3 regions of the Bradyrhizobium sp. SZCCHNS30572 genome follow, and region 1 is predicted to be linked to each of the others. Evidence: predicted binding sites of a transcription regulator. Region 1 holds the regulator's gene; each other region holds the start of a gene.
The links. The regulator PhoB, encoded in region 1, activates phosphate uptake and scavenging genes when phosphate is short. The targets are predictions, from matches to a motif close to TGTCATNNANCTGTCAT.
Positions count from the first base shown of each region.

Region 1 (5,743 bases):
CCATTCCGGTCGGTCTGGGCATTGCGATCTTCCTCACCGAGCTGTGCCCGCAATGGCTGCGCCGTCCGATCGGACTTGCCATCGAGCTGCTCGCCGGCATTCCTTCGATCATCTACGGCATGTGGGGCTTCTTCGTGCTGGGGCCGTTCCTGGCCTATACGTTCCAGCCGTTCATGATCAATCTCTGCGCCGGCATCCCCGTGCTGCAGGACATCTTCGCCGGTCCGCCGTCCTATCTCAGCCTGTTCAACGCCTCGCTGATCCTGGCGATCATGGTGCTGCCGTTCATCACCTCGATCTCGGTCGACGTGTTCAAGACGGTCCCGCCGGTGCTGAAGGAAGCCGCCTACGGGGTCGGCTGCACCACCTGGGAGGTCGTGCGCAGCGTCGTCATTCCCTACACCCGTGTCGGCGTGATCGGCGGCGTCATGCTGGCGCTGGGACGTGCGCTCGGCGAAACGATGGCGGTGACCTTCATCATCGGCAACTCGTTCCGGATCTCATCCTCGATCTTCGCACCGGGCACCACGATCTCGGCCGCCATCGCCTCCGAATTCCAGGAGAGCGACGGGCTGCACCAGTCGAGCCTGATCCTGCTCGGCCTGCTGCTGTTCGTGCTCACCTTCTTCGTGCTGGCGAGCGCGCGGCTGATGCTCATGCGGCTCGAAGCCAAGGCGGGAAAATAAGCCATGTCCAGCGCTGACACGCTTACACTCGATGCGCCGGTCAATCCGATCTATGCGCGCCGGCGCCGCAGAGACATCGTGATCCGCGGCCTCTGCGTTGCCGCCGCGATGTTCGGCGTCACCTGGCTGGCGCTGATCCTGTTCACGCTGTTCTATAACGGACTCGCCGGCCTCAGCCTGCAGGTTTTTGCCGCCGACACGCCACCGCCCGGCTCCAGCGAAGGCGGCCTGCGCAACGCCATCGTCGGCTCCTTGATCATGACGATCATCGGCGTCGGCATCGGCGCGCCGCTCGGCCTGTTTGCCGGCACCTATCTCGCCGAATACGGCCGCAACGACCGCCTGACCTCGGTGATCCGCTTCATCAACGACATCCTGCTGTCGGCGCCCTCGATCATCATCGGCCTGTTCATCTATGGTGCGGTCGTGGTGCCGATGGGCGGCTTCTCGGCACTCGCGGGTTCCCTTGCATTGGCGGTCATCGTGATCCCGGTGGTGCTGCGCACCACCGAGGACATGCTGCTGCTCGTGCCCAACCCGCTGCGCGAGGCGGCGTCTGCGCTCGGCCTGCCGCGCTCGCTGGTGATCCGCCGCATCGCCTATCGGGCGGCGCGCTCGGGCCTCATCACCGGCGTGCTGCTGGCGACCGCCCGCGTCGCCGGCGAGACCGCGCCTCTGCTGTTCACCGCGCTGTCGAACCAGTTCTGGAGCCTCAACCTTTCCAAGACGATGGCGAACCTGCCCGTCACCATCAACAATTTCGTCCAGAGCCCTTATGCCTACTGGAAACAACTGGCCTGGAGCGGAGCCCTTCTCATCACTCTGGCCGTGCTCGCCCTGAACATCGGTGCACGCATTCTCGGCGCCGAGAGGAACACCAAATGACCGAACTGTCCGTCTCCGTCAGTCAGCCCAATCACGCTCTTCACGGCAAGGCGCTTCCGGATGCGCCGGCCAAGGTGACTGCGCGCAACCTCAACTTCTACTACGGCGACCATCACGCGCTGAAGAACATCAACCTGTCGCTGGGCACCAACCGCGTCACCGCGTTCATCGGCCCGTCCGGCTGCGGCAAGTCCACGCTGCTGCGCATCTTCAACCGGATGTACGATCTCTATCCGGGCCAGCGCGCGACCGGGCAGCTGATGCTCGACAACACCAACATCCTCGATCCCAAGCTCGATCTGAATCTGCTGCGCGCCCGGGTCGGCATGGTGTTCCAGAAGCCGACGCCGTTCCCGATGACGATCTACGAGAACATCGCCTTCGGCATCCGCCTCTATGAGAAGATCTCCAAGTCGGAGATGGACGACCGGGTCGAGAAGGCGCTGCGCGGCGGCGCGCTGTGGAACGAGGTCAAGGACAAGCTCAACGCCTCGGGCCTGTCGCTGTCCGGCGGCCAGCAGCAGCGACTGTGCATCGCGCGCACCGTGGCGGTCCGGCCGGAGGTGATCTTGTTCGACGAGCCGTGCTCGGCGCTCGATCCGATCTCGACCGCCAAGGTCGAGGAGCTGATCCAGGAGCTCGCCGAAAACTATACGATCGCCATCGTGACGCATAACATGCAGCAGGCGGCGCGCGTCTCCGACAAGACCGCCTTCATGTATCTCGGCGAGCTGATCGAGTTCGACGACACCAGCAAGATCTTCACCTCGCCGAGTGATCGGCGGACCCAGGATTACATCACCGGCCGGTTCGGCTGACGCCGACGACATTGTCTTCAGGAGATCATCATGGCCAGTGAACATACCGCCAAGGCGTTCGACAGCGATCTGCAGGACCTCACCCGTCTGGTATCGGAGATGGGCGGCCTCGCGGAGCGGCTGATCGTCGATTCCGTCGATGCGCTGGTGCGGCGCGACATCGCGCTCGGCCAGAAGGTGGTCGCCACCGACGCCGAGGTCGACAAGCTGCAGCGCATCATCGAGGAGCGCGCCGTGCTCACGATCGCCCGTCGCCAGCCGATGGCGGTCGACCTGCGCGAGATCGTCGGCGCGATGCGCGTGGCGACCGATCTGGAGCGCATCGGCGACCTCGCCAAGAACATCGGCAAGCGCGTCGCGGCGCTGGAAAGCGACTTCCATCCGCTGAAGCTGATCCGCGGCCTCGAGCACATGACCGATCTGGTGCAGTCGCAGGTCAAGACGGTGCTGGACGCCTATGCCGCGCATGACCTGCCGGCGGCGATGACGGTGTGGAAGGGCGACGAGGAGGTCGACGCGATCTGCACGTCGCTGTTCCGCGAGCTCCTGACCTACATGATGGAGGATCCGCGCAACATCTCGTTCTGCATCCACCTGATGTTCTGCGCCAAGAACATCGAGCGGATCGGCGATCACGCGACCAACATCGCCGAGACGGTGTTCTATATGATCGAAGGCCAGCAGATCATGGACAAGCGCCCGAAGGGCGACATGACGAGCTTCGCATCGACGATTCCCGGTAACTAAGAGAGACGGTTCAGACATGGGCGCCCGAATTCTGGTGGTGGAGGACGAGGAGGCGCTGACGACGCTGCTGCGCTACAACCTCGAGGCCGAAGGCTACGAGGTCGAGACCGTGGCGCGCGGCGACGAGGCCGACACGCGGCTCAAGGAGCGCGTTCCGGATCTCGTCGTGCTCGACTGGATGCTGCCGGGCCTCTCCGGCATCGAACTGTGCCGCCGCCTGCGCGCCCGCTCCGAGACCCGGCAACTGCCGATCATCATGCTGACGGCGCGCGGCGAGGAGAGCGAGCGCGTGCGCGGACTCGCCACTGGCGCCGACGACTACATCGTCAAGCCGTTCTCGGTGCCGGAGCTCCTGGCGCGCGTGAAAGGCCTACTGCGGCGGGCGAGCCCGGAGCGGCTGGCGACCGTGCTGTCCTATGGCGACATCGAGCTCGACCGCGAGAAGCGCCGCGTGGCGCGCTCGGGGCGGCCGATCGATCTCGGCCCGACCGAATACCGCCTGCTCGAATTCTTCCTCGAGCACCCCGGCCGCGTGTTCAGCCGCGAACAGCTGCTCGACAGCGTCTGGGGCCGCGACATCTACATCGACGAGCGCACCGTCGACGTCCATATCGGCCGCCTGCGCAAGCTGCTCAATCCCGGCCGCGAGCAGGACCCGATCCGCACGGTGCGCGGCGCCGGTTATGCGCTCGATGACCGCTTCGCCAAGAGCGAGCAGGTGTAAGGGGCGATCCGGCGTGAGCACGAAGCAGGTGTGAGGCGCGAGGCGGCCCGATTGAGGAGATCGCGGTCCGCTTTCCGCCACGCCGCCGCCGTCTTGATCGTGTCTGCTTCGTGGCCCGTCACGATGTTTCGGTCCCAGCGGACGCCCTTGATCAAGACCATCATCATATCTCTTGCCGTGCTGCTCGGCGGCGCGGCGGGCGCCCCGGCCGCCGAGCTCGAAGACGCGGTCGCGGCGGCAGGCAACGGGCAGCATGCGGCGGCGATGCGACGGCTGCTGCCGCTGGCCGCCAAGGGCGATGCGCGGGCGCAGTTCGACGTCGGCTTCATGCAGGCGTTCGGCTGGGGCGTGCCGCGTAATCCGAGCGAGGCGCTGGCCTGGTACCGCAAGGCCGCCGATCAGGGGCTCGCCGTCGCGCAACATTATCTCGGCATCGCCTACGTCAATGGCGAGGGTGTTGCCTCGAACTACGGCGAAGCCAGTCGCTGGTTCAGCCGCGCGGCGGCGCAGGGCTTTGCGCAGTCGCAATACATGCTCGGCCTGATGCTGCTCGACGGCCGTGGCGCGAAGCAGGACGTCGTGCAGGGTTATGCCTGGCTGGTGATGGCCGGCCGCAACGGCGTGCGATCGGCCGGCCGCGACGTGCAGCGGGTCAAGTTGACCGAGCCGCAGCGCGTCCAGGCCCAGAGCGCCATTGCGTCCTGGCAGCCGAAACCGGAATCGGCGGATGCGGGCATTGCCACTCCGCGTCCGGAGCAACTGCTCGGGCTCGATCGCCACATCGGCGAGGTCGTCGATCCCACCTCCTGGCCGGCGTCGTCGATCGGCGTCGTCACCGTCGCGCAATACTCGAGCGGCGGCTGGTGCACCGGCACGCTGGTCGCGCCGCGCGTCGTGCTCACCGCGGCGCATTGCGTGTTCAACGGCGTGGCGCAGGTCAGCCCCGGCAACGTCCGCTTCCTGGCCGGCATGAACCGGGGCACGCCGGCGGCATCGTCGGTCGCCGACAAGCTGATCGTGGCGCCGGACTTTGTCCCGATCCAGCACGACAGGTGGTCGCTCGACCGCTCGCCCGCCGATTGGGCGTTGATCGTGCTGAAGGACGCGCTGCCGTCGAAGCCGGTCGCGGTCAAGGCGCTGACGCGCGAGGAATTGCAGGCTGCGACATCGGCCGGCACCATCTCCGAGATCGGCTATGGTCAGGAGCGGCGCTATTCGCCGACCGGCCAGCGCAATTGCAGCGCCGGCATGACCAGGGACGGGACGCTGCTGACAGTGCATTGCCTGGCCAATTTCGGCTATTCGGGCTCGCCGATCCTCGCCGAGGTCGGTGGGCAGCCTGCCGTGGTCGGCATCTTCTCGGCGTTCCACGAGGAGACCCGGCTGATGTTCGCCGCCCCCGCGAGCCAGTTCGAGACGGTCGTGCGGCGCGAGATCGCGGCACAGAGTGCCTCGGCGCGGTGAGCGAAGGAGGGGCGAGAGAAGAAGATGTCCCGCCGCTGGTCATGATCTGTGCGTGACTGGATAGCGGGTTGCCAAGCGAGAGGGCAATCCGGGAAGGGCCGCCCACGTTTTCCTGCAGCTTTTGCCTGCAGCGGGGGGCTTTACCGAACTGGCCTGGCTCTTGCTATAGTCCGAGTATGACGATTGTTCAAATTGATCATCCTCGTGCCCCTCGGCTGCTGTGGTGGCGATCGCAGCCCGGCCGCAACGTTGCGCTCGTCGGCGGGCTGGTCGCCGCCAACGCGCTCGCCTGGGCCTGGGCGTTCGCGCTCTACGCCGACCGGCCCGCCATCGTCGGCACCGCGATGCTGGCCTGGCTGCTCGGACTGCGCCATGCGGTCGATGCGGATCACATCGCGGCGATCGACAACGTCGTGCGG
Region 1 is NZ_JAUESY010000008.1:267,612-273,354, reverse strand. It holds gene pstC (phosphate ABC transporter permease subunit PstC) at 1-686, shown strand, start outside; gene pstA (phosphate ABC transporter permease PstA) at 690-1,571, shown strand; gene pstB (phosphate ABC transporter ATP-binding protein PstB) at 1,568-2,389, shown strand; gene phoU (phosphate signaling complex protein PhoU) at 2,420-3,136, shown strand; gene phoB (phosphate regulon transcriptional regulator PhoB) at 3,153-3,860, shown strand; gene QX048_RS23740 (trypsin-like serine protease) at 4,008-5,324, shown strand; gene QX048_RS23735 (HoxN/HupN/NixA family nickel/cobalt transporter) at 5,501-5,743, shown strand, end outside.

Region 2 (5,743 bases), on a different contig from region 1:
TCTATCTCTCCTACTGGTTCCCGGCGCGCCAGCGCGCAGCCGTCACCGCGCTGTTCATGGCCGCCGCGCCGCTCTCCACGGTTCTCGGCTCTCCGGTTTCCGGCGCGCTGCTGGAGATGGACGGCATTCTCGGCTTCAAGGGCTGGCAGTGGCTGTTCCTGATCGAGGCGCTGCCGGCGGTGCTGCTCGGCTTCGTCGTGCTCGCCTACATGACCGATCGTCCGGAGCAGGCGCGCTGGCTCGCCGACGACGAGCGCGACTGGCTGGTGCGCACGATGAATGCCGAGCTGGCGAGCAAGGCCGCCACCGCGAGCCACAGCATCTGGCGCGGGCTGGCCGACATCCGCGTGCTGGCGCTCGCGCTGGTCTATTTCGGCACCTCGGCCGGCCTCTACACGCTCGGCGTCTGGGCGCCGCAGATCATCAAGCAGTTCGGACTGTCGTCCTTCACCGTCGGCTTCCTCAACGCGGTGCCACCGACCGTGGCCGTGGTCGTCATGATCCTGTGGGCGCGCCATTCCGACCGTACCGCCGAGCGCACCTGGCACGTCGTGCTGGCCTGCGTGGCCGCAGCCGTCGGGCTCTGGTTGGCCGGGCTGTCGACCAGTGTCGCCGCCGTCCTCGCTGCGCTCACGCTCGTCAATGTCGGCATCTCCTCCTCGAAGCCGCCGCTGTGGAGCATGCCGACCATGTTCCTGTCCGGCTCGGCCGCCGCGGCGGGCATCGCAACCATCAACTCGATCGGCAATCTCGGCGGATTCGTCGGTCCCGCGATGATCGGCTGGATCAAGGACCAGACCGGCAGCTTCAATGGCGGGCTCTATTTTGTCGCCGGCCTGCTGGTGGTATCGGCGGTGCTGACCCTGTTGCTGTCACGTTCACAAAGTGCGAAGGCCCAAGCAGCCACGCCGTCCTGACCTCATCAACGGAGCTCTTTCATGCGCACCCATTCCATCGCCGCCATTCCCGCCGACGGCATCGGCCCCGAGGTCATCTCCGAAGGCGTCCGCGTGCTCGAGGCACTCGCCAAGCGCGCGGGCGACATCAGCTTCAACGTCAAGACCTTCGACTGGGGCTCGGACTACTACAAGAAGCACGGCGTGATGATGCCGGCCGACGGACTCGCGGAGCTGAAAAAGTTCGACGCGATCTATTTCGGCGCGGTCGGCGCTCCCGACGTGCCCGACCACATCACGCTGTGGGGCCTGCGGCTGCCTATCTGCCAGGGATTTGATCAGTACGCCAACGTCCGTCCGACCAAGATCCTGCCCGGTGTGGCCTCGCCCTTGCGCAATGTCGCCGTCGGCGATCTCGACTGGGTGATCGTGCGCGAGAATTCCGAGGGCGAATATGCCGGCATGGGCGGCCGGGCGCATCGCGGCCTGCCGGAGGAGGTCGGCACCGAGGTCGCGGTCTTCACCCGCGTCGGCGTCACCCGCATCATGCGCTACGCGTTCAAGCTGGCGCAGTCGCGCCCGCGCAAGTTCCTCACCGTCGTCACCAAGTCGAATGCGCAGCGCCATGGCATGGTGATGTGGGACGAGATCGCCGCCGAGGTGGCGCGGGAATTCCCCGACGTGACCTGGGACAAGATGCTGGTCGATGCGATGACCGTGCGCATGACGCTGCAGCCGAAGAGCCTCGACACCATCGTGGCGACCAATTTGCATGCCGACATCCTGTCCGATCTCGCCGGCGCGCTGGCCGGCAGCCTCGGCGTGGCGCCGACCGGCAACATCGATCCGGAGCGGCGCTTCCCGTCGATGTTCGAGCCGATCCATGGTTCGGCGTTCGATATCACCGGCAAGGGCATCGCCAACCCGGTCGCGACGTTCTGGACCGGCGCGCAAATGCTCGAGCATCTCGGCGAGACGGACGCGGCCGCGCGGCTGATGGCTGCGGTCGAGAAAGTCTGTGCAGCCGGCATCCTGACCCCCGATGTTGGCGGCACGGCGACGACCAAGCAGGTGACCGACGCCGTCATCGACGCGATCCACGGCTCCAACGCCTGAGGCGTGCTGTTCTCTTGCACAATTCTGGCGTGTTCCGTGTCGCGCTTGCAATGGACGCTGCGGGGCGTATATCAGCGCTTCCGCTGCGTCCGCGCATGCCAATCACATGCGTGTCATAGAGACGCGAGACACGGCTTAAGGAGAAAGGACACATCATGCGTCGTCACCGTCGAGCCAAGATCGTCGCGACTGTCGGTCCCGCGAGCAATTCTCCGGAGATGCTGAAAGCGCTGTTCCTCGCCGGTGTGGACACCTTTCGTCTCAACTTGAGCCACGGCACCCAGGCCGATCACGCCAAGGTCCATGCCGCGGTCCGCGCCCTCGAGAAGGAAGTGCAGCGGCCGATCGGCATCTTGATGGATCTGCAGGGTCCTAAGATTCGCGTCGGCACGCTGCGCGACAAGAAGATCCAGGTCGAAGCCGGCGAGACGATTCGATTTGTTCTCAACGGCACCGAGGGCGACAAGACATCGATTCCGTTGCCGCATCCGGAAATCTTTGCGGCAGTCTCGCCCGGTCACGATCTTCTGATCGATGACGGCCGCGTGCGCGTCCGCGTCACCGGCCTCGGCGACGACTGGATCGAGGCCAAGGTGATCGTCAGCGGCGCGATCTCCAATCACAAGGGCGTCAATCTGCCCGGCACCATTCTGGAGCTATCGCCGCTGACGGCCAAGGACCGTTCTGATCTTGCCTTTGGGCTCGACCTCGGCGTCGACTGGGTGGCGCTGTCGTTCGTGCAGAAGCCGTCCGACGTGCTGGAGGCGAGGGGCCTGATCAATGGCCGCGCCGGCATCATGTCCAAGATCGAGAAACCGGCGGCGCTGGAGCGGATCGACGACATCATCCAGCTCTCTGACGCGATCATGGTTGCGCGCGGCGATCTCGGCGTCGAGATTCCCAACGAGGACGTGCCGGGCAAGCAGAAGGAGCTGGTGCGCGCCTGCCGGCTCGCGGTGAAGCCGGTGATCGTCGCGACGCAGATGCTGGATTCGATGGTCGCGACGCCGACGCCGACGCGCGCCGAGGTCTCCGACGTCGCGACCGCGATCTATGACGGCGCCGACGCGGTGATGCTGTCGGCGGAATCGGCCAGCGGGCAATATCCGCGCGAGGCGGTGGCGATGATGGACAGCATCATCAAGGCCACCGAAGGCCACAAGATGTACCGCTCGATCGTCGAGGCGACGCAGCCGGGCGAGGAGCAGACGCCGCCGCATGCGGTGGCGACCGCGGCGGCCGATCTCGCCTCGGCGATCCACGCCAAGGCGATCGTGGCCTATACGTCGAGCGGCACCTCGGCCTCGCGCGTTGCGCGCAAGCGGCCGAGCCTGCCGATTCTGGCGATCACGCCGAATGAGGACACCTCGCGGCGGATGTGCCTGCTGTGGGGCGCGCACAGCGTGCTGTCGCAGGACGTGCAGAGCTACGAGGAGATGGTCGAGCGCGCGACCTTCTTCGCCGTGCAGGAGGAGTTCGCTGAAGCCGGCGACCTGCTCGTCGTCGTCGCCGGCATTCCGTTCGCGCAGACCGGCACCACCAACAATCTGCGCGTCGTCACCGTGCCGAGATAGGAGGCTGATTTTCCCTGTTCGCGCTGCCCGCCTGTCGCCTGATTGTCGCACCCCGCTGGTATCGCGGGGCAGTGACGAGGGACATCGCGAGTCGTCAAACGAGCGGTGTCCGGTCGCGGTCCGGCAGGATGGGTTCTGCCGGTGCGGCGTTTCGTCATCGCGGTGTCATCAGGGACTGTTAGGTGGGCGCGCATGGGACTTGAGACTGCTGGTGAAGAAAGCCCGGCTCGGCGCTTTCGGACGTTGTTCATCTCGGACGTTCATCTCGGAGCCCGCGGCTCGCAGGCCAATCTCCTTGTCGATTTCCTGCGTCACCATGATGCCGACACGATCTATCTGGTCGGCGACATCATCGACGGCTGGGCGCTCAAATCGAGCTGGCATTGGCCGCAGTCGCATAACGACCTGGTGCAGAAGATGCTGCGCAAGGCCCGCAAGGGCGCCAAGATCGTCTATGTCCCCGGCAATCACGACGAGTTCCTGCGCGGCTATTACGGCACGCATTTCGGCGGCATCGACGTCGTCGAGAACATCTTGCACACCGGCACCGACGGCAAACGCTATCTGGTGATCCACGGCGACATCTTCGATCTGGTCGTGCAGAATGCGCGCTGGCTCGCCCATCTCGGCGACAAGGCCTATGACTTCGCCATCCAGATGAACCGTCTGGTCAACTTCTTCCGTCGCATGTTCGGCGTTCCCTATTGGTCGCTGTCGCAATGGGCCAAGCAGAAGGTCAAGAACGCCGTCAACTACATCGGCGCGTTCGAGACGGCGCTGGCCTCGGAGGCGCGGCGGCATGGCGCTGATGGCGTGATCTGCGGCCACATCCATTGCGCCGTCATCCGCGACCAGGACGGCATTCGCTACATGAATTGCGGCGACTGGGTCGAGAGCTGCACGGCGCTGGTCGAGCACGAGGACGGCCGTTTCGAGATCCTGACCTGGACCGATCCGCAGCGGCAACCCGCGCCGGTTCCGCAGCTGGCCGCCCGCGCCGCCTGACACCGGTTCCCTTGCCTCTCGGCAATCGGGCGCGGTAAAATAGGGGTATGACAGCTCATTCCCCGATCCTGCCCGTGACCGCCGCCGACATCGAGGCGGCGGCACGCGTCCTCGCGCCCGTGGCCGTGCGGACTCCGCTGCTGCCGGCTCCCGTGCTCAACGAGCGGTTCAAAGCGAACGTCTTCGTGAAGCCGGAGGTGCTGCAGCGGACCGGCTCGTTCAAGTTCCGCGGCGCCTACAACAAGCTGGCGTCGATCCCGGAAGCAGCGCGCGGCAACGGCGTCGTCGCATTCTCCTCCGGCAATCATGCGCAGGGCGTCGCCCATGCCGCCACATTGCTGGGCATGGACGCCACGATTGTGATGCCCTCGGATGCGCCGGCGGCCAAGCGCGAGCGCACCAAGGCGTTCGGTGCCGACGTCGTGCTCTATGATCGCGATCGCGAGGACCGCGAAGCGATCGCGCGCGATATCGCAGCAAAGCGCGGCTCGACGGTGGTGCCGCCCTATGACGATCCCTACGTCATCGCAGGGCAGGGCACCGTCGGTCGTGAAATCGCCGAAGATCTCGCGGCGCTCGGCCTGTCGCCGGATCTGGTGATCGTCCCGGCTTCGGGCGGTGGACTGCTTGCCGGCGTCTCGACCGCGGTCAAGGCGCGCTTTCCCAACACCCGGATGGTCGTGGCCGAGCCAAAGGGTTTTGACGACCATGCGCGCTCGCTACGGGCCGGCCACCGCGAGGCGCACGACGCAAAGGGCCGGACCATCTGTGACGCGCTGATGGCGGCGATTCCAGGCGAGATCACCTTCGCCATCAACAGCCAACTGCTGTCGGCCGCGGTCGAGGCTTCGGATGAGGAGGTGGGGCGCGCGGTCGGCTTTGCCTTCCGGGAGCTGAAGCTCGTGGTCGAGCCCGGCGGTTCGGTCGGGCTTGCAGCATTGCTGGCCGGCCGGCTGGATGTGGCGGGCAAGACGGTGGTGATCGTTTTGTCCGGCGGCAATGTCGATGCTGAGCTCTACGCCAGGCTGATCGCCTGACGATCAAGCCTCAGTGAAAGCTGAGGCCGCCTTTTGCAAATCCCCCGCCGCCCATCCGCAGTCCGGACTGCGCGACGTGCGGCGTGCTCCGCGCCGGGCCGCCCTGCATCCCGCC
Region 2 is NZ_JAUESY010000011.1:86,516-92,258, forward strand. It holds gene QX048_RS29415 (D-galactonate transporter) at 1-917, shown strand, start outside; gene QX048_RS29420 (tartrate dehydrogenase) at 939-2,012, shown strand; gene pyk (pyruvate kinase) at 2,168-3,586, shown strand; gene QX048_RS29430 (UDP-2,3-diacylglucosamine diphosphatase) at 3,779-4,591, shown strand; gene QX048_RS29435 (threonine/serine dehydratase) at 4,639-5,628, shown strand; gene QX048_RS29440 (caspase family protein) at 5,639-5,743, opposite strand, start outside.
Region 2: a site for PhoB is predicted at 3,739-3,755, ahead of QX048_RS29430 (UDP-2,3-diacylglucosamine diphosphatase). Genes of this name have one in related genera too.

Region 3 (5,743 bases), on a different contig from region 1:
CGCTCGACATCGCGCAGAGCGAGACGCTGGTGCTGTTGGGGCCGTCCGGCTGCGGCAAGACCACGCTGCTGCGGATCGTGGCCGGGCTCGAAACACCCGATGCGGGCGGGCGCGTGCTTTTCGGCGGCAAGGATCTGACGAGGCAGCCGATCGAGAAACGCAATGTCGGCATGGTGTTTCAATCCTACGCGCTGTTCCCCAACATGACCGTCGCGGACAATATCGGCTACGGGCTCAAGATCCGCGGCGTGCCCAAGCCGGAGCGCGCCGCGCGGGTCGCCGAGCTGGTCGCGCTGACCAACCTCGCCGGCCTCGAAGATCGGCGCATCGATCAGCTCTCGGGCGGTCAGCGCCAGCGCGTCGCGCTCGCGCGCGCGGTCGCCATCCGGCCGAGCGTGCTGCTGCTCGACGAGCCGCTCACCGCCTTGGACGCAGCGCTCCGCGAGCGGTTGCGCGGCGAGCTCAACGGCCTGTTGCGAACGCTCGGAATCACGGCAATCTACGTCACGCATGACCAGGCCGAAGCCATGGAGCTCGGCGACCGCATCGTCGTGATGCGCAAGGGCGCCATCGCCCAGATCGGGACGCCGCGCGAGATCTATTTCTCGCCCGCCGATCGATTCGTCGCGGAGTTCGTCGGCGCGGCCAACATCATCGAGGCGCCGATCGACGGCGCCCAGCTCGTTCTGCCGGGAGGTCGGCAGCCGATCGCCGATCCCGGTCCACGTAACCTGGCGGTGGCGATGGTTCGGCCGGAAACGATCGGGATCGTCGATGCCGCGGCATCGAGTCTGACTGGCGTCGTCGACAGCGTCCGCTTTGTCGGCGACCGGCAGCGGATCATCGTCCGCGACGCCGCCTCAATTGCACTGACCGTGGACGCGCCGAATTCGATCAGGGTCGCTGCGGGAGAGCGGATCGGCCTGCGGATTGCACCGGACTCCATTCGGCTGTTGCCGGAGAAAGGCTGATCTGCTGATGACCAAGAGCCCCGTCGTCATCGCCCAGATATCCGACCTGCACATCAAGGCGCCCGGCCGGCTCGCCTACCGCCGCGTCGATACGGCGCGCGCGTTGACCCGTTGCATCACGGAGCTCAACCGGTTCGAGCCGAAGCTCGATCTGGTGGTGATCTCCGGCGATCTCGTCGATACGCCGTTGTCGGCCGAGTACGATCATCTCAAGGATCTTCTCGCCGAGCTCGAAACTCCATTCGTCGCCGTGCCCGGCAATCACGATTCACGCGAGCTGATGCGCGCGGCGTTTCCGGACGCTCTGCATGGTCAGCCCACCGGTCCGCTGAACCGGTGCGTGGAGTTGGCCGATCTCGATCTGCTTCTGCTCGATTCCAGCGTGCCCGGCCATCCGCATGGCGAGCTCGATGAAGCGAGTCTGCAATGGCTCGACGCCGCGCTGTCCGGATCCAGCGAAAGGCCGGCCCTGCTGTTTCTGCACCACCCGCCGTTCGCCACTGGCATCTGGCACATGGACCGGCAGAACCTGCGCAACGCCGACGATCTCGCGGCCGTCCTCACGCGCCATCCGCGGGTGCAACTGATCGGGTGCGGTCACGTTCATCGCGCGACGCTGACCCGGTTTGCGGGCATCCCCTGCACGATCTGCCCGGCACCGAACCATGCCGTCGCGCTCGACCTGGCCGAGCTTCGCCCGCCATCCTTCCGGATCGAGCCACCGGCCTTTCACCTTCATGCCTGGTTTCCAGGACCGGGATTTGGAACGGTCGTCACGCATCAGGTGCCGATCGGGATTTTCAACGGGCCGCATCCGTTCTTCAATCAGGACGGCACGCTCATCGACTGAGGGCGCAAGAACGAAGCGAGGCGGCGGGGTCTGGTCTAGCTCTCGACCTCGAACGTCACGCGCTCCGCCGCGAAGCGCGAGCGCTTGCTGACCAGCGGCGTCCCATCGGCATCGATGTCGGTGCTGTCGACCACCAGCACCGGACGGCCCAGCGCGAGGTCGAGCCGTGCGGCGTCGCTCGCGTCGGCGATGGCCGCCGTGATCCTGGTCGCGCCGCGGCGATAGTCGCGAATGCCGTAATGCGCAAGCAGCGCCGTCATCGAGCGGAGCGATGCGAAGATGTGGCCGGCCTCGGGAAATCGCTCGGACGACAGCCAGGACGTGCTGACGCAGATGGGGGTCTTGTCGGCAAGACGCAGTGCCTCGATTCGGACCAGCGGCGCCCCCGTCTTCAGTCGGAGCGCGTGCGCGAGTTCGCGCGTCGCCGACTCTTCGGACGCTGCGATCAACTGTCCGCGCGGCTCGCGCCCGCCGGCGCCCACGATCTCGGAGAACCTGGTTCGCGATCTCAGGGGATATGACAGACGAGGCGCTTCGACATAAGTGCCGCTGCCGCGCTCGGCGCGCACGAGGCCGCGCTCGGCCAAGGTCGCGAGCGCGCGACGCACCGTATGACGGTTGACGCGGTAGGTTTCGGCGATCTCGGTCTCGCCGGGCAGGCGGGTGCCGGCCGCGAAGCGGCCGTCGGCGATGTCGCGCTCGATGCCGTCGGCCACCCGGCGCCACAGTGCCACGCCCGAGTCGGCGCCCTGCATGCTCATCTGCGGTTCTCCGCTGCGCGACCTGAAAATCACGCCCATGTCATCAAACAGTCATGGCGCTTCGTTACGAAGTTGTCTATTAACATAGACAACTTCGCGATAGCAAGTTCGAGGTGACGATGGAGGGCGAGACCGCGATGCAGGACCGGCGCAGGACGGCGATGCGGGTATTGGCGCATGCCTCGCATGAGGACATCCGCGTCAGGCTCGACGGACTGGCGCTGCCTGAGTATCGCGACCTGCGTCCGGCGGAGAATGGTCTCGTGATGCTGCGGGGCCGGATCGGCGGTGATGGTGCGCCGTTCAATGTCGGCGAAGCGACGGTGTCGCGCGCCGCGGTACGGCTGGAGAGCGGCGAGGTCGGGTTCGGCTATGTGCTCGGACGAGACGCCGGGAAGGCGCGTCTGATGGCGCTGTGTGACGCGATGATCCAGTCGTCGAGCCATGCGCGATCGATCGAGACTCAGGTGGTCGCGCCGCTGCAGGAGCTGATGCGCGCATCGCGGGAGCATCGAGCGGAGGAGGCTGCGGCCACGCGTGTCGATTTCTATACGATGGTGCGAGGAGAAAGCTGATGGCTGCTGCCGCTTCCGATCTGCAGCCTGGTTTCGCCGACAATGTCCTGTCCGCGCAATCGACCTTCCGTACCGTCATGGAGGCCATGGCGCGTCCGGGCAATGTGCGGCAGGTCGAGGGCAATGTCGGCCGGCCGTCGTCGTTGATGCCTGGTGCTGCCGCGATCGCGTTGACCTTGTTCGATCACGATACGCCGATCTGGCTCGATGCGCCGCTCGCCGGCACGCCCGAGGTCGGCGCCTGGCTCAAGTTTCACACCGGGGCGCCGATCGTCGCCGATGCCGCGCTCGCTTGCTTTGCGGTGGCGGCGGACGCCGAAGCGCTGCCTGATCTGGATTCATTCGCGCTCGGCAGTGCTGAATACCCTGATCGCTCGACGACGCTGATCCTGCAGGTGCCGAGCTTGTCCGGAGGGCCGGCGTTCAAGCTGCGCGGTCCTGGCATCGACGGGACGACATCGTTCCGTGCAACGGTCGCGCCCGCCGATCTGTTCGAGCGGCTGTCGATCAATGAGAAGCTGTTTCCGCGTGGTGTCGATGTGGTGCTGGTCGATGGCTCGTCCATCGTCGCCATCCCGCGAACGACCCGACTCGTTTCCGCAGGAGAGTGAGGCATGTATGTTGCCGTCAAGGGTGGCGAGCGCGCCATCGAGAACGCGCACCGGCTGCTGGCGCATGAACGCCGGGGTGATCGCGATGTGCCCGAACTTTCGCTGGCGCAGATCTCCGAGCAGTTGGGGCTTGCCGTCGATCGCGTGATGACCGAGGGCTCGCTGTACGACCGCGAGCTCGCGTCGCTCGCAATCAAGCAGGCACGCGGTGATCTGATCGAGGCGATCTTCCTGGTGCGTGCCTTCCGCGCGACCCTGCCGCGCTTCGGTGCGACCGAGCCGGTCGACACCGGTGCGATGCGGGTGCAGCGGCGCGTCTCGTCGACCTTCAAGGACATTCCGGGCGGCCAGGTGCTCGGGCCGACCTTCGACTATACGCATCGGCTGCTCGATCCGCAGTTGGCGGCCGCCGCCGAGCCGGAGCCGCCGGCCCGTGCCGAGGCGCCGAATGCGCCGACGCCGCGTGTCACCGATATTCTCGGCCAGGACGGGCTGATCGAGCCGTCGCCGCAAGCCGATGTTGGCGCGCCGGTCGGCGATCTCACCCGCGATCCCCTAGGCTTTCCCGCGGATCGTGATCTGCGGTTGCAGAATCTCGCACGCGGTGATGAGGGCTTTCTGCTCGCGCTCGGCTACTCGACCCAGCGCGGCTACGGCCGCAACCATCCCTTCGCCGGCGAAATCCGCTTCGGCGAAGTCGAGGTCGAGTTCTTGGCCGAGGAGATCGGCTTTGCGGTGCCGCTCGGATCGATCGAGCTGACCGAATGCCAGATGGTGAACCAGTTCAAGGGGTCGGCGACCGAGCCGCCGTGCTTCACGCGCGGTTATGGCCTCGCCTTCGGGCAGAGCGAGCGCAAGACGATGTCGATGGCGCTGGTCGACCGCGCCTTGCGGGCGCGCGAGCTCGGCGAGGACATGGTCGCGCCGGCGCAGGATGAGGAGTTCGTGATGTCGCACTCCGACAACGTGCAGGCGACCGGGTTCGTCGAGCATCTGAAGCTGCCGCATTATGTCGACTTCCAGTCCGAGCTCGGACTGCTGCGCAAGCTGCGCCAGGAGTTCGCCGAGGCCAATGCCGTTCCCGAATTGAAGGAAGCTGCGGAATGAACGCGCCGACCTACAATTTCGCCTATCTCGACGAGCAGACCAAGCGGATGATCCGTCGCGCCATCCTGAAGGCGATCGCGATTCCCGGCTATCAGGTGCCGTTCGCGAGCCGCGAGATGCCGATGCCCTATGGCTGGGGCACCGGCGGTGTGCAGGTCACCGCCGCCATTCTCGGTCCCGACGACGTGCTCAAGGTCATCGATCAGGGATCGGACGATACGACAAATGCGATCTCGATTCGCAAGTTCTTCGCCAAGACCGCGGGCGTCGCGACCACGACGTCGACGGAAGAGGCGAGCGTGATCCAGACCCGGCATCGCATTCCCGAGGCGCCGCTTCACGAGGGGCAGGTGCTGGTCTATCAGGTGCCGATCCCGGAGCCGTTGCGCTTTCTCGAGCCGCGCGAGACCGAGACCCGCCGCATGCATGCGCTGGCCGAATATGGCCTGATGCACGTCAAGCTCTATGAGGACATCGCACGCTTCGGTCACATCGCGACGTCCTACGCCTATCCGGTCAAGGTCAATGCGCGCTACGTGATGGATCCGTCGCCGACGCCGAAGTTTGACAATCCCAAGATGGACAATTGCCCGGCGCTGCAATTGTTCGGTGCGGGACGCGAGAAGCGAATCTATGCCATTCCGCCCTATACGCCGGTCGTCTCGCTGGATTTCGAGGACCATCCGTTCACGCGCTACAAGTTCGATGCACCCTGCGCGCTGTGCGGCGCGGAGGATTCCTACCTGGACGAGATCGTGACCGACGACAAGGGCAGCCGCATGTTCGTCTGCTCCGACACCGATTACTGCGAGGGCCGCCAGGCGTCCGGACATCGTGGCGAGCAGAGCGCCGCCCCGCACAAGGAGAG
Region 3 is NZ_JAUESY010000012.1:100,617-106,359, forward strand. It holds gene QX048_RS31235 (ABC transporter ATP-binding protein) at 1-971, shown strand, start outside; gene QX048_RS31240 (phosphodiesterase) at 979-1,821, shown strand; gene phnF (phosphonate metabolism transcriptional regulator PhnF) at 1,857-2,582, opposite strand; gene phnG (phosphonate C-P lyase system protein PhnG) at 2,702-3,157, shown strand; gene phnH (phosphonate C-P lyase system protein PhnH) at 3,157-3,768, shown strand; gene QX048_RS31260 (carbon-phosphorus lyase complex subunit PhnI) at 3,772-4,875, shown strand; gene QX048_RS31265 (alpha-D-ribose 1-methylphosphonate 5-phosphate C-P-lyase PhnJ) at 4,872-5,743, shown strand, end outside.
Region 3: a site for PhoB is predicted at 2,621-2,637, ahead of phnF (phosphonate metabolism transcriptional regulator PhnF). Genes of this name have one in related genera too.